Thalassoglobus sp. JC818: one gene and its partner. The main gene of each other region encodes a partner of the protein of the gene in region 2 in a complex. Links are inferred from orthologs where the notes say so. Each region holds a gene or a part of one and is shown on either strand. Other genes may lie near its edges.

What was found. The genes of interacting proteins can lie anywhere in the genome.
Region 1: the proteins of secY (region 2) and secA are in contact, whole or in part, in a crystal structure (PDB 3DIN), measured with the Thermotoga maritima proteins. The link is inferred for Thalassoglobus sp. JC818 from one-to-one orthologs. Residues at the interface, in WP_004081795.1 of Thermotoga maritima: Glu108, Gly109, Glu110, Glu111, Ala236, Glu237, Arg238, Arg239, Ile240, Thr241, Ile242, Gln243, Tyr244, Ala245, Arg246, Arg247, Val248, Thr249, Gly250, Arg251, Arg252, Val253, Tyr254, Gly256, Ala257, Ser258, Thr259, Tyr260, Leu261, Pro262; in WP_004082002.1 of Thermotoga maritima: Glu261, Ala262, Arg263, Lys300, Ala301, Arg302, Thr303, Ile304, Ile305, Leu323, Tyr324, Asp325, Pro326, Val329, Ser330, Tyr333, Ile336, Lys340, Phe345, Val349, Glu363, Phe364, Tyr374, Ser375, Gly376, Gly377, Glu393, Ile395, Thr482, Ser483.

What each region holds. Positions count from the first base shown.
Region 1 is NZ_JBFEFI010000006.1:92,424-97,252, reverse strand. The notes cover bases 747-4,829. They hold secA (preprotein translocase subunit SecA), read right to left. Parts: upstream 4,505-4,829; coding sequence 947-4,504; downstream 747-946. Also shown: AB1L42_RS16480 (TMEM175 family protein), read right to left, coding at 14-670. UniProt on the Escherichia coli protein: Required for protein export, interacts with the SecYEG preprotein conducting channel.
Region 2 is NZ_JBFEFI010000006.1:294,579-298,939, reverse strand. The notes cover bases 856-3,724. They hold secY (preprotein translocase subunit SecY), read left to right. Parts: upstream 856-1,545; coding sequence 1,546-2,904; downstream 2,905-3,724. Other genes in these bases: map (type I methionyl aminopeptidase), read left to right, coding at 3,013-3,724; rplO (50S ribosomal protein L15), read left to right, coding at 886-1,359; rpsE (30S ribosomal protein S5), read left to right, coding at 856-886. In the rest of the region: rplR (50S ribosomal protein L18), read left to right, coding at 1-317; more of rpsE, read left to right, coding at 392-855; more of map, read left to right, coding at 3,725-3,795; AB1L42_RS17130 (arylsulfatase), read left to right, coding at 3,961-4,361. UniProt on the Escherichia coli protein: The central subunit of the protein translocation channel SecYEG. Consists of two halves formed by TMs 1-5 and 6-10.

The DNA.
Region 1 (4,829 bases), 200 kb from region 2 along the record:
AGGGCAAGTGGTCCTAAACTGACGACTCCGTTTCACTGACCGGGTGAACTCCGGGATCAGCGACGTAGTAGGAGAAGTGGTAAATCGGAATCGCGAGGAACACGAGTCGACTCAGGCTGATGCTGATGAATGAGCATCCGATGGCAATCAAGCTGAACACCGGCGGGACGAGAAGCCGCTTCGTCATTCGGTTAACGGTTTCCTGAGGGATCTTGGGTTGAATGAGCTGTCGATTCTTGGAGGCGTAGAGCCAGATCCATAAAAGCGAGAGGCTGCACAACATATTTGCGAACCCATAAAATGCCATCGCCAGTTCGTCGTTTCGATACGCTGCCTGCAGCCCAGTCGGAAACGGAAGGAAGGACAGGCACAGCAAAAACACGCCGTTCAGCGCAATGAACATTCGCGTCGTGTGCGTGAGAAAGTGAAAGATCATGAACTGCTCGAGCCAGTATGTTCCGATCAGAACAAAGCTCACCACAAACCCGATCATGGGATCGATCGAGTTGTAGAGATAATCGGTCAGCTTGCTTTCGGGGACCTTGTGCGGAGAGGGGACCTGAATTCCCAAGACCAGAATCGTAATTGCGATCGCGATCACTCCGTCACTCAATGCCCCAAGGCGGTCGAGCTTAAAGTTCGCAGAATTCTTGGGCTGCTGAGTGGACATAGGTGGCCTGACTGCATGACGGATTCGGCACTGTGAAAGCCTGCTCTTCAGTTATGAGTTGAACGTGTTCCCACGCTGAGACTCACAGAGAAACTGAAGCGAGCAGTTTAAATCAGCGCGCCGACAAGTCCACTCTGCCCATGAGTCTCATCATCCGAGATTGATGAAGAGACTCTCTAGCATTCTCCAATTTGAATTGCACTGCCTCGCGCGAGCAAACTCAGCTTGAAATGAGTGAGACCGCGCAGGCGAGTGCACTGGAAAGATCAACTTGCTCTAGTTGGCCCCGCAGCACTTCTTGTATTTCTTGCCGCTGCCGCATGGGCACGGGTCGTTACGGCCGACTTTCTCATCGAAGTTACGGATCGTTTCAACAGCTTTGGTCTGTTGCCCCGGTTCCGTTTGGGCGCCTTCTTCAGCAGGGGCCTGCGAATACTCGGTGGCTGCCGACTGAGCTTGTGCATGATGAGCAGAAGCGTTCGCCCACAGCGAGTCGAGGAACTGAGCGGAACTCTCTGACTCGAGACGGAAGATCGCCGAAGTCACTTGCTCAGCGATTCGTTCCCACATTTGCTCAAACGCTTTCATTCCCTCGCGTTTGTATTCGACCTTCGGGTCCTTTTGAGCATATCCCACGAGGCCAATTCCGCTGCGGAGATGGTCCATGTAGTAGAGGTGCTCTTTCCAGGCGTGGTCGAGCATTTCGAGAATCAGAACACGTTCTGCTTGACCCAATTCCGGTCGGAAGCGTTGGTCGACTTTTTGCAGACAAAGGTTGCGTCCTTTGACCGGTTCCAACTCAACGACTTCGTTTTCAGCAATCCGGATCTCCATCCGTTCGCGAAGGTAGTCGAGCAACCGTGTGAGATCCCGAGCTTCCTCTTCTTCACCTTCTGGCCGCAGCGTGAAAACGTCGTCCAGCAGAACGTACAACTCTTCGCGCTCTTTGGCTGTCGGGAAGAAGTCCCGGCTGCGATCGATCAGGATTTCTGCGACCTGTTGACGTTCCTTTTCCTTGAGATCGTCTTCGCTGAGATTGGTCTCGAAGCGGCTGTTGGCCCATTGGATCAGTCCTTCGCGATCGCTGTTCTGCCCTGCGATGTAGCGGTTCATTCCCACCAGCACGGGGAACCGAATCTCTTTTTCCCGGTATCTGTCGAGAACGCGATCCTGCACCAGATCGACAACGGTTTGAGGATCTTCGTGTTTCGTGAATTCATCGGCAGGCATTTCGACACCAAAGTGATGCCGCAGCCATCCTGACAATTGTTTCGCTCCGAAGTCGTCTGCGAGGATCGTCTCCAGCGGGCTGAAGTCCCAACGCTCGATCGCTTCGGTCGCTCGTTGATTCAAGTAGCGGAAGACCTGATCTCGATTGAGTTCGTCGTCGGGCATTCCGTCTTTGGCGAGCTTGCGGAGTTCGCGATCGTTGGTGTTCAAGCCGAAGTGACGATTGACCCACGTCGCGAGTGTTCGCCAGTTCCAGTCGCGATGATCTCCATCTTCGGGAAGATTCTCCGCGAGTTGGTCCTCGATGAGCACTTCTGCCTGTCGGGCTCCTTCGTCTTTCATGAAGTCGACCATCTGGTCGAAATCCATGCCGCTCAAGTCTTCAGGATCGACAGCCAGACCCAGATTCTGTGTCGCGAATGCAGATGCGGTTTCCCAACGGTATTCTCGTGAGAGGAACTGCATCGCCCATTTTTCGATCTGCTTGTTGAGCATCTCGACGATGAGACCCCGGCAGTTCACGCCATCGAGAATGTCCTGGCGGTATCCGTAAACTTCCTTACGCTGGTGGTCCATGACTTCGTCATATTCCAGCAGACTTTTACGGGCTTCGAAGTGCCGTTCTTCGACACGCTTCTGAGCTTTCTGAATCTGATTCGAGACCATGGGGTGCTCGATGGCTTCGCCTTCTTCCATTCCGAGCCATGTCAGCATCCCTTTGACTTTGTCCCCAGCGAAAATTCGCATCAGGTCGTCTTCGAGAGACAGGAAGAAGCGGCTGGAACCGGGATCTCCCTGACGTCCTGCTCGACCGCGAAGCTGCAAGTCGATTCGTCGTGAGTCGTGCCGTTCAGTTCCGATCACGTGCAATCCGCCGACTTCAGCCACCTTTCGGCCGTCGACTTTCATGCCTTCTTCTTCAGCGATCTTGTCAGAGAGGGCATCCCATTCTTCTTTCGGGATATCCAGTCGCGAAGCGTATTTGTTCTTGAGAGTTTCCCAAGCCATGTGCTCTGGGTTTCCGCCGAGGATGATGTCTGTTCCTCGACCAGCCATATTCGTTGCGATGGTGACACCGCCGAGACGTCCCGCCTGAGCCACGATTTCAGCTTCGCGTTCGTGATTCTTCGCGTTCAGGACATCGTGTTTGACGCCGCGCTTGCCGAGCATCGAGCTTAGGCGTTCACTCTTCTCGATCGAAACCGTACCCACGAGAACCGGACGACCGGACTTGTGGATTTCGACCACTTCGTCAACGACAGCGTTCCATTTTTCTCGCTCGGTGCGATACACCTGATCGTTGTAGTTGATGCGTTGCATCGGTCGGTTCGTCGGAACAGCAACCACGTCCAGACCGTAGATCTTGTAGAATTCGTTCGCTTCCGTCATCGCTGTACCGGTCATTCCGCACAGCTTCGAGTACAGCTTGAAGTAGTTCTGAAGCGTAATCGTGGCGAGCGTCTGGCTGACTTCCTTAATTCGAACGCCTTCTTTCGCCTCGACAGCTTGATGCAGTCCATCACTCCACTGCCGACCGGGCATTTTTCGTCCGGTGTGTTCGTCGACGATGACAACTTCGCCATTTTCAACGACGTAGTTCACATCACGCTTGTAGAGGTAATGAGCTTTGAGCGAGTTGTCGATCAGATGCGGCCATTCCATATTGCCGGCGGAATAGAAGCTTTCGACGCCAGCAAGTTCTTCCGCTTTGCGAACACCCTCATCAGTGAGATGGCAGGTGTGTTCCTTTTCTTTGACTTCGAAGTGAACGTCGCGGGTCAACTGACGAGAGATACGATCCGCTTTCGGATACTTCGTGATATCGTCGTAAGCCGGTCCAGAGATAATGAGCGGAGTTCGTGCTTCGTCGATGAGAATATTGTCGATTTCGTCGACGACGGCGTAGTCGAGCGGGCCTTGCACCTGAAGCTCGCGCGTAGGCTTCATATTGTCACGGAGGTAGTCGAAGCCGAATTCGTTGTTCGTTCCGTAGCAGATGTCCGCTGCGTACTGCTTTTGGCGTTCGTTGGGCCGCATCTGAGACTGAATCGCTCCGAGATTCAGACCGAGAGCCATATGCAACGGCCCCATCCACTCCATATCGCGTTTCGCCAGATAATCGTTAACCGTCACGATGTGAACATGGCCAGAGAGTGCATTCAGAAAAGCGGGAAGTGAGGAGACGAGGGTTTTTCCTTCCCCCGTGGTCATCTCGGCGATTTTACCCTGATGGAGAATGTAACCCCCGACCATCTGCACGTCGTAATGACGCATCTGCATGTTCCGGCGACCGGACTCACGAACGGAGGCGAAAGCTTCCGGAAGGATGTCATCGAGAGTTTTGCCGTCGGCGAGTTTCGCACGTAGCTGGGACGCGGTCTCTTTGAGTTCGCTGTCCGACTTGGCTTTCATTTCTGGTTCGAGAGAGTTGATGCGATCCAGGACGGTTCCGGGAATGACGGTTGATGTTCCGTCTTTCTCGCGAGCAAACCCGATTCGGCGGATTTCACGCTCGTTCGAAGAACCAAAGAATCTGCGAATAATGCTCTCAACGAAGGCGGTAACTGTGTTAAAGAAATCGCCCAGACGATCAAAGAAGTCCATGTCTTCTTTCCGTGGTGTACATCTCAAGCAGAATGATCAGGCGTCCGCAGAACGAACATCTGCATTCTGGATTATTGTTTGCAATGAGGAGCAAGAGTCCTGAGGTGAATACTCCAGATGCGAAGTGCGAAAACCATTTGTTGTCGCTCCCTCGAACTGGCAGTCGCCGCAATTGTGGCCACGAAGTTCACCAAAACCATTGTTTTGAGATTGATGATTCGAAGCAAATGCAGATTTCTTACGCCGAATTTAGGCTTCTGTGGCCACCTCGCCACAACTTGCCGACAGATCACAGTTTATTTGGGCTGTCTAATGCGGTCAATAC
Region 2 (4,361 bases):
ATGTTCGAAATCGCGTCCGAGCGACGGGGCAACTCCGGTTGTCTGTGTTTCGGAGCAATCGGAACGTCTCCGCTCAGATCATCGATGATGAATCGGGCCGGACTCTCGTTTCTGCGAGTTCATTGGAAGGTGACCTCGGCGGGGCAGGCAAGCCACACGGAACGGTTGAAGTAGCGAAGCTCGTCGGGAAAACTCTGGGCGAACGTGCCGTAGCAGCCGGTATCAAGAAAGTTGCATTCGATCGTGGATCGTACAAGTATCATGGCCGTGTTGCGGCGATCGCGGACGGTGTCCGTGAAGCAGGCGTTGAAGTTTAGAACATCGGGGATGTCGGCAGAATTCAAAGGCCGACTTCTTCACGATTTCAATTTATTGATCAGGAGTTGCCACAGTGGCGCAACAAGATAGCGGACAAGGTCATTCTACGAAGAATCCTGAACGAGTCGTGCAGATTCGTCGGTGTGCCTGTGTGGTTAAAGGTGGTCGACGATTCAGCTTTGCCGCGCTGGTTGTTGTCGGTGACGAGAGCAGTCGTGTCGGGTACGGTTACGGCAAAGGAACGGAAGTTCCAATCGCCGTTGAAAAGGCGACCAAACAAGCGAATCGACGTCTGCAAGACGTCGCACTCGATGGAACGACCATCCCTCACCAGGTTGAAGGTCGTTTCGGTGCTTCACGAGTCGTGCTTGTGCCTGCTGCTCCTGGTACAGGAATTATCGCAGGTGAGACTGTTCGCGCCGTTGTCGAACTCGCTGGTGTAACAGACATTCTCACCAAGAGTCGTGGGTCGAGTAACCCGGTCAATCTGGTGAAAGCGACATTTGACGCTTTGTCGAAACTGCGAACACGGGATCACGTTGCTCGCTTGCGTGGAGTAGAAGTCTAATGATTATCAATGACGTACACGACGGAATTCATAAGCACAAGAAACGCAAGCGCGTTGGTCGCGGACCTGGTTCCGGACACGGGAAGACTTCCGGTCGCGGACATAAGGGTGAAGGCAGCCGTAGTGGTCATTCACGCCGACTGGGTTTCGCGGGTGGACAGATGCCTCTGTTCCGACTCGTCGCGAAACGCGGCTTCAACAACAATGCTTTCGCCAAGAAAGTCATCGCTGTCAACGTCTCAACATTGAACGAACAGTTCGAAGACGGTGCAGAAGTGACTCCTGAATCGTTGAAGAAATTCGGTCTCGCAAAGGGATCTTATGACTTCATCAAGATTCTGGGTGACGGAGAACTGTCACGGAAGTTGACCGTTCACGCACACCGGTTCTCAAAGTCCGCAAAAGAGAAAATCGAAGCTGCCGGTGGAAAAACAATTGAAATCTCCAAAGCTTCACAGAGCGCAAGCGAATAGTGTTTTGGATGAAGTCAGTGAGTTTGGTGGATTTACGCACAATTGGACTTGCACGGATCGTTGTGAATGCGTTAACCCCTGTGCAGTTCGGCTCGTATGGACAGTTGTGCTCTAGAAAATAACAACGAGCACTGAGTCCGTTCGGCCTGGGATTGACCGAGCGGTTGACGATAAGGACGTTGTTTAATGCTCTCTCGCTTGCGAACCGTTTTTACAATTCCCGAGCTTCGCCAGAAGATTTACATCACGCTGATCTTGCTGGCAGTGTATCGGATGGGCTTTTCGATTCCGCTGCCATTCATCGACCAGGCGCAGTTCGCGGAAACATTCAAGAAGATGGCAAGCCAGCAGGGAATGGGGCAAATGCTCCAAGCTGTTGCTTTGCTTTCAGCTTCTCAACTTGGAAACGCGACGATCTTCGGGCTTGGAATCATGCCGTATATCTCGGCATCGATCATCTTCCAGTTGCTGGGACAGGTCTATCCACCGCTTGAAGCTCTTCAGAAAGAAGGCGAAACCGGTCGGAAGAAGATCAACGAATATACTCGGTACGCAACAGTCGCTATCTGTCTTGCTCAGAGTTACTTCTGGATTCGCGTGTTGAGCGGCGGTGGGATTGGAAACGGTTTGGTGCTCGAAGAGTACAATACTTTCTTCTTCCACATAGTGGCCACGATCACGATGACGACCGGAACGCTTCTGCTGATGTGGATCGGTGAGCAGATCGACGAATATGGGATCGGCAACGGAATCAGCCTGTTGATCATGGCAGGTATTCTGGCTCAGATGCCGTCGGCGGGAATGGAACTGCTGCGACCTGCGATGAGAAGCGGGATCGGGCTCGGAACCGACGCCGGAATTGATAAGTTGTTGCCGCTGGGAGTGATCTTTGTCGCGGTTGTTCTGGGCGTCATTGCGATCACTCAGGCAACGCGAAGGATTCCAATTCAAAGTGCTAAACACGTTCGCGGTCGGCGTGTTTTGGGCGGGCAACGACAGTTTCTTCCATTGCGAGTGAATCAGGCTGGCGTGATGCCAATCATTTTTGCATCCAGCTTGCTTATGTTCCCAATGTTTATCTTCAGCTGGTTGAGTCAGCAGTTCCCAGAAAACTGGTTCCTGGCTCAGGCAGAAGGGACGTTCTCCGGTGGACGTGGACTCGTTTACAACTTGTTGAATGTCGCTTTGATCTTCTTCTTCTGTTACTTCTGGACGAGCATCACCTTCAACCCGAAGGACATGGCTGAGAACTTGAAGGACTATGGAAGCTTCGTTCCGGGTTATCGTCCTGGGACGCACACAGAACGATATCTCGATCAGGTGATGACTCGCATTACCTATGTCGGAGCAGGGTTCCTCGCATTGATTGCAATCATCCCGACACTCGTCGCCATGGGAATGGATATTTCATTCCTAGTAGCCAGTTTCTACGGGGGAACCGGCCTTCTGATTGTCGTCTCTGTGGCTCTGGACCTTGTTCAGAAAATTGACAGCCATCTTGTGATGCGAAACAAGCCAGGAATGCTGGAGTCAGAAGAAGTTTAATTGGAAGTATCGAGCTTCAATTTTAGTTTGAGAATCAACACCCGGCGTGAGCCGGGTGTTTTCGTTTGATTCAGCAGAACTGTGAGACAGCGAGTCTGGGAGCTTGTCATGATTACGCTGAAAAGTAAGCGTGAAATCGGATTGATGCGAGATGCTGGTGAGCTCGTCGCTCGTGCTCATCGGATTGTTCGAGAGATGATCGAACCCGGTGTGACGACTCTGGAAATCGATCAAGCGGTCGAGGAATTCTTCGCAGCTCAGGACGCAGAACCGCTCTTCAAAGGGTATCCCGGTGAAGGCACAACCCCGTTCCCGTCCGTGACGTGCATGAGTCCGAACGAACAGGTTGTCCATGGAATTCCTTCGACGGAACCCCTGAAGAGTGGGGATATCTTGAGTGTTGACACCGGCTGCCGAATTCACGGTTGGTGCGGTGATGCTGCCTGGACCTATCCGGTAGGCGATGTTGATGCGGAGTCGCAACACCTGCTCGATGTCGGTGAAGAAATGTTGAACGTTGCCATCGAGCAGATGGGCAGGCAGAAGAAGTGGTCGACAGTGGCCAAGAAGATGATGAAGCTCGCCAAAACAAAACGGCTGTCTCTGGTGGAACAGTTCGTGGGACACGGGATTGGCCGAGAAATGCACGAAGGGCCTCAGGTTCCCAACTACACAACGGAATCTCTGCAACGGGATGACTTCGAACTTCAGCCCGGATTGGTGTTGGCGGTCGAGCCAATGTTGAACGGCGGAACTTCGGACATTCGAGTCCTGAAAGATCAGTGGACAGTGGTGACTGCCGATGGCAAACGAAGCGTCCACTTCGAACACACAGTCGCGTTGACCGAAGATGGTCCGATTCGTCTGACTGAAGGCGTGGGCGAAAAGTAAGTGTTCGCCACGATGGCAATTTGGCGAACAGGTCGAACAGCAAGTCATTGAATGGCTTGAGTGCCTTTGGGGGTGGTGTTTCATTAGAATCGCCAGCTGACGAGCGATGGAAGCCACTTGCTTGGTAAGTGGGTGATGTTCTGAAGACCAACAGGCAGAGAGACTATGGTTTCACTTCTCTCGATAGTGCGTGGCTGTTCTCAGTATTGTCGTTGTCCTCAACGGCGATTCAGACTCGCGACCCGGGTACTGCTTCTCAGCCTCTCGTTTCTATTGATGGGGCTGTCTGACAACAAACTCTGTGCCGAGCAGACACAACGCCCCAACATCCTTCTCATTCTGGCGGACGATTTGGGTTACGGTGACGTCGGCTGTTACAACCCTGAATCGAAGGTTCCGACGCCGCATGTGGATGGGCTCGCGGCTGAAGGCATGAAATTCACCGATGCGCATAGTCCTTCCACGGTTTGTACGCCAACGCGGTACAGCTTGTTGACCGGGCAGATGGCGTTTCGATTGGATTATCGCGGAGTCTTCAGCGGTGCGGGTGGACCCTGTCTGATTAC